One region of the Fusobacterium sp. FSA-380-WT-3A genome, then DNA from elsewhere that is predicted to be linked to it. Evidence: riboswitches for the same ligand, from Rfam matches in the RefSeq annotation. Region 1 holds a riboswitch; the other holds the start of a gene.
The links. Region 1 has a riboswitch for lysine ahead of HF862_RS06425 (aspartate kinase). Riboswitches for the same ligand answer to the same signal wherever they lie in the genome.
Positions count from the first base shown of each region.

Region 1 (3,311 bases):
TCCTTTTAATCCATTTTGTAAATCCTCTACACCTTTTTGTCCTGTACCTGATACAGCTTGATATGTATTATATATTACTCTTTTTAATCCATATTTTTCAGCTAAAGCTTTTAATGGAGCCATACATTGAATTGTTGAACAGTTTGGGTTTGCTATAATTCCATGATTTGTAAACGCTGCCTCTTTATTAACTTCTGGTACAACTAATGGAACCTCTGGGTCCATTCTCCAAGCTGAAGAGTTATCAACTACTAAACATCCTTTTGAAGCTGCTATTGGAGCATATTTTTTACTTATATCTCCACCAGCTGAAAATAGAGCTATATCAATCCCTCTATCAAAACTATTTTCTGTTAATTCTTCTACTGTATATTCTTTTCCTCTAAAAGTTATTTTTTTACCAGCACTTCTTGCTGAAGCAAATAAATATAACTCTGTTATTCCTAAATCTCTTTCCTCTAAAACTTTTAAAAATGTACTTCCCACTAATCCTGTAGCTCCTACAATAGCAACTCTCATATTTATCCTCCTCAAATTATTCTCTATAAATTAAATTCTTCTGCTACTACTTCTACTGCTTTATTTATATCTTTTCTTTCTATACTACATGAAACACTTATCTCTGATGTTGTTACTTGATAAAAATTTATTCCTGCTCTACTTAAAGCTGAGAAAAATTTACCAGATACTCCAGAGTTATTTATCATTCCTACGCCTACTATTGAAATCATTGCTAAGTTATCATTATATCCTAACTCTATACAAGGTAATTCCACTTTTATTCTTTCAATAGCTTGGTCTAATAAATATTTTTCTCCCTCTACACAACTAAATGATATTTTAGCTTTATTATCATTTGAAACATTTTGAGAAATCATATTTATATTTAATCCTACTTCATTAATTATTGTAAATATTTTTGCTATTTTTTCACTAGAATAATTAATATTTGAAAGAGTTGTTACTATTATCTCTTTTGTTATACTAATTCCTGTTACTAATTTATCCTCTAATACGTCATTCATATCCATTATCCAAGTTCCTCCTGTTTCACTTAAAGTTTTTCCAACAAAAATAGGTATATTATATTTTTTTCCAATTTCTACAGCTCTAGTTTCCATAACTCCAGCTCCTAAATTAGCCATTTCCATCATTTCTTCATAAGAAATTTTATCTAAAAACTTAGCATTTTTATAAAGTCTTGGGTCAACACTATAAATTCCCTCAACATCTGTATATATTCTACATTCACATTTTAGAGAAGCAGCTAAGGCAACAGCACTTGTATCTGAACCTCCCCTTCCTAATGTAGTTATATCTCCGTGGTCATTTATTCCTTGAAATCCAGCTACTATAACAACATTATTATCTTTTAAATATTCTTCTATTTTTTCTGTATCAATATTTTTGATTTTACTTTTTGTATGAACTCCTACAGTTTTTACATTAGCTTGATACCCTGTTAATGATACAGCTTTTTGTCCCAAAGAATTTATAGCTATTGACAATAGAGAAACTGTTTGTTGTTCTCCTGTAGATAAAAGTGAATCTAGTTCTCTTTGATTTGGTGAATCAGAGATTTCTTTTGCCATAGCAATAAGGGCATTTGTTGTTTTTCCCATTGCTGAAGCAACAACTATAATTTCATCATATTTTGTTTTCTTTAAGTTCACTACATATTCAGCTATTGCTTTAATTTTTTCAATAGTTGCTACGCTAGAACCACCATATTTTAATACTACTCTCATATATTATCTCCTTTTTTATTTTAAAATAAAAAACCAACAGACTTATCTGTTGGTTTATATTTCATTTTGAGATAATATAATTTATTTTTAGTATCACAACAATGAATAACACAACAGAAAGCACAACATTGAATATCAATGACAGTTATATGGATATTCTCCATATTCCCAACCTAAAAATCCTCCCTATAATTTTTAGATTTCGGCAAAATCCCCTTTCATTATATCTCAAAGTTAGGTAACTCAACATAATTACTTTTGTCATTTGCTCCTCAATCCGTTTCTTATTTTATTGTTGTCATTTTATAACAATTTCTATAAAAAATAAAATATAAATTTTATATCTTAAACTATATATTATATAAATTTATTTTTTATAATTTTTATTGTTTTATAGATTTTTTTTTGCTATAATTCTTATTAATTAATTTATGGAGGTTTTTATGAATAATTTAATTTTAAATAATATAGATAAATTTAATGATTGGTTTATAAAAGTTAGAAGAGATTTACATAAAATCCCTGAGTTAGATTTTGATTTACCAAAAACTACAAAATATATTTCTTCAACTTTAGATGAACTTAATATAAATTATAAAACAAATATTGGAAAAAGTGGAATTGTAGCTGATATTCCTGGAAAAGATTCTACTATTACCATTGCTTTAAGAGGAGACATTGATGCCTTACCAATATTAGAAAATAATGATTTTGAATTTAAGTCTGAGCATGTTGGAAAAATGCATGCTTGTGGACATGATGTTCATAACACAGTTTTATTAGGAGTAGCCAAAATTTTATCAGAAATAAAAGATGAAATTCCTTGTAATATCAGACTTATTTTTCAACCAGCAGAAGAAACTACTGGTGGGGCTCTTCCAATGATAGAAGAGGGAGTTTTAGAAAATGTAAATGCTATATTTGGACTTCATGTTGACCCTTTTGTAAATGTTGGAAGTATAGGTATTAAATATGGACCTATGTTTGCTTCTTCTTGTGGAGTAAAAATAAAAGTTATAGGAAAAAGTACTCACGGAGCCTTTCCAAGTGAGGGAGTTGATGCTATAGTTACTACAGCTCAAATTATTAGTTCTATCCAATCTATTGTTTCTAGAAATACAGATGCTAGAGATTCTGTAGTTATAACTTTTGGTACTATTAAGGGAGGAACAAAAGAAAATATAGTAGCTGGAGAAGTTGAAGTTACAGGAATTTTAAGAACTCTTTCTACTGAAAGCAGAGAATACAATAAACAAAGAATTAAAGAAATGAGTGAATTTGTAGCAAAAGGATATGGAGCTACAGCTATTGTTAATTTTAGAAATAGTTATAATGCTTTAATAAATCATGATGAATATGTGGATATTGTCAAAGAAGTTGGAAATGAAGTTTTAGGAAAAGAAAATGTTATTACTAAAAAATATTCAGAAATGGGGGCAGAAGATTTTTCTTATTATCTTGAAAGAGTTCCTGGAGCTTTCTTTTATTTAGGTGTTAGAAATGAAAGTATTGGAGCTTGTGAGCCATTACATAATGACAAATTTATGATAGATGAAAATGCTA
Region 1 covers NZ_JABAFQ010000009.1:25,200-28,510, forward strand. The annotation lists gene HF862_RS06420 (aspartate-semialdehyde dehydrogenase) at 1-519, opposite strand, end outside; gene HF862_RS06425 (aspartate kinase) at 543-1,748, opposite strand; lysine riboswitch at 1,859-2,032, opposite strand; gene HF862_RS06435 (M20 family metallopeptidase) at 2,192-3,311, shown strand, end outside.

Region 2 (3,311 bases), on a different contig from region 1:
GAGTTGTCATCTCATTGAAATCTATTCCAGGAACATATCTAAGTCCAAAACTAATTCCCAGTAATCCTGTATCTTTCATCATTTTTTTACCTATCTCATACATTTCTTCCACTTGGTCATTTTCAAGACTTACATATCTGTCAACACCAATTTTTTGTCTTAGTATCCCATGAGGTAATAACATTCCAAAGTTAATAGGATGTCCTTCATCTACTCCATCTAAAAACTCCTTTGGATTAGAAACTCCTATTCCTGAGTTTCCACCTATTCCTGTAGTAACTCCCATTGATAACATTCTTTTAAATATTTCTCTATCTGGTGTTGTTCCATCAGTTAAAACTTCATGCATATCAATATCTATAAATCCTGGGCAAACACACATTCCCATAGCATCTATTTCATTATCTCCTATTAACACTTCATGAGATAATTCTACTATTTTTCCATTTTCTATTGCAATATTTAGTGGTTCATACACACTATTTTTTGGGTCTATAACTAATCCGTGATTTATTACTGTTCTCATATCCTAATTTTAAGTTACATTTTTATCTTGTAACTTTCCTCCCTTCTTTATTTATTTGTATATCTAAGTTGTATTATAAAATAATTATATCATATTTTAATAATTTCCGCATATTGTTTTTTTTACTTATTCTATTTCTATAAATACATCATTGGCTACCAAATCTTCAAAAGATTCTCTTTTAATTGATAAATAAGATTTCCCATCTTTTACAAACACAACTGCTGGTCTTGTAGCTTTATTGTAATTACTTGACATTGAATATCCATAAGCTCCAGTTGTAGGGACAAATATATAATCTCCTTCTGAAGCTTTGGCTATTTTCATATCTTTTCCTATTAAATCTCCAGACTCACAACATTTTCCTGCAATAGTAACTATATCATTTTCTTCTTGATTAAGTTTATTAGCAACAATAGCTTCATATTTAGCTTGATATAAAGCTGGTCTTATATTATCTGTCATTCCTCCATCAATAAACACATATTTAACTCCACCATATGTATTTTTTATGCCACCAACTGTATATAAAGTTCCCCCAGCATTTCCCACAATACTTCTTCCAGGTTCTATAGAAACTTTCTTTAAAGTCATATTTTCTTTTTCTAAAGTTTTTTCAATATGTTCTATCATAGATTTCATAAATTTTTCAATATCTACTTCTACATCTCCATCAACATAATAAACTCCAAAACCTCCACCTAAATTCATTTCAGGAATTTCCATATTAAATCTTTCTGATATTTTTTTAGTAAACATTATCATTGTTTCAATCCCCTCATGAAAAGCTTTAGTATCAAATATTTGTGAACCTATGTGACAATGAAATCCTAAAAATTCTAAACTTTCATAAGAAAGAATTTTCTCTACTATACTATAAATATTTTCATCAAATATAGATTCTCCAAACTTAGAACTATGTTTTGATGTTCTTATATATTCATGGGTATGAGCATCTATTCCTATATTTATTCTTAACATGACTCTTATTTTTTTATTTTTTTCTTTAGCTAAAGTTCCTAATTTATCTATTTCACTTATATTATCTAATATTACTATTCCAATTCCCCAATCAAGACACATTTCAAGCTCTTCTATACTTTTATTATTTCCATGCATATGGACTCTATTCATAGGAAATTTTGAAACTTTTATAGAATATAATTCTCCACCAGAAACTGCATCTATACTTAATCCATACTTCTCAACTATTTGGCACATAGCTTTCGATAAAAAAGCTTTTGAAGCATAGACTACTTCTGTTTCAAATTTTTCCGATTTAAAATTTTCTATATATTTTTTTATATTACTTTCTATCAATTCTTGGTCCATAACATATAATGGAGTTTTATACTCCTTTGCAAGTTTTTCTACTGATACTCCACCTATCTCAAGAATTCCATTATTATTTTTCATTGTTCCAAAATATCTCATAAAACTTCCTCCAAAATTTTCATAAAAAAAGACAGTCTTTTCAATTTCAGACTGTCTTTAGTAACCTATTAAAAATAATTACTTATATTTTAGATAACTTACTTGATAGCCCTCCATTGAAATTTCAATGACAGTAAAATAGATATTATCTAATTTACCAATAAAAATGTTTTGACTTTCATTTTTATTTCGGCAAAATCTCCTTTCAAATTATTCTCCGTTTGTCAAACTAAAATAATTTTACTCTTATCATTTGCTCCTCTATCTTTTTAAATTCTTTTACATAAAAGTATATCTAAATTTTATTAATTTGTATAATATAAATTATAAATATTTTTTATATAATCTATTTATTATTTTACATGAATAGCTCTATTTTTTATCTCTTTCATTCTTCCTTCTAAGGCGTGAGTAATATTATAATTTGAAATATATCCACAACATCTTCTTTGAATTTTCATTTTCATTCCCTCTTCATTACCACATTGAGGACATTTATATTTTGCTGTATGTTCGTCATAAGAGATTTCTCCTGTATATCCACATTCAAAACACACATCTGATACTGTATTTACTGCAAAATATTCTATTCCTTTATCATGAGCATATTTCATAAGTTCTAATATTGCATCAGAGTTATAAGTTTTTCCTCCATTTTCAACATACATTATGTTTCCTCCATTACAATATTTAATAAATGGAGCTTCTGTATCTATTTTATCAAAAGCATCTATTGGTAACTCTGATGAGAAATGGAAAGAATTTGTATAATATTCTCTTTTTAATAACCATTCAGGCATTACATCACTATAATTTTTCTTATCTGCATTAAAGAATGTTGCTATACTAGCTTCTGCTGGAGTTCCATAAACTGATACAGGTAATCCAGTTTCCTCTTTTATTTCATCAGCTTGTCTTCTTATTTCTTTCATTATTCTAAGACCTAATTCTTTTCCAGCTGGCTTTGATATGTTTTGTTTATCATCAGTAAGTATTCTTACACAATCATCTATTCCTAAAAATCCATATGACACAGAAGCTCTATCAGATTTTAATAATTTTTCTACTGTTTCATCTGGTTGTAATCTAGCAATAGCTCCATATTGGAATAATATAGGTGCTTGTTTAGCTTTTAACTTTCTAACATTTTCATATCTTTTTAAAATTCCTAATTTCATAAGAGATTTTTTCTCTTCTAGTAATTTCATAAATGTTTCTACTACATCAGTTTCCTTATGTCTTAAAGCTTCTAGAGATATTTGAGGTAAATTTAATGTTATAACACCAAAATTAAATCTTCCATATTGTTGATATTTTTCATTTTCTTTAAATTCATGATTTACTCTTGAAC
Region 2 covers NZ_JABAFQ010000001.1:157,486-160,796, reverse strand. The annotation lists gene HF862_RS00715 (amidohydrolase family protein) at 1-526, opposite strand, end outside; gene lysA (diaminopimelate decarboxylase) at 653-1,960, opposite strand; lysine riboswitch at 2,059-2,232, opposite strand; gene nrdD (anaerobic ribonucleoside-triphosphate reductase) at 2,314-3,311, opposite strand, start outside.
Region 2: it holds a riboswitch for lysine, as region 1 does, so the genes downstream of both, lysA (diaminopimelate decarboxylase) here and HF862_RS06425 (aspartate kinase) in region 1, are expected to answer to the same signal.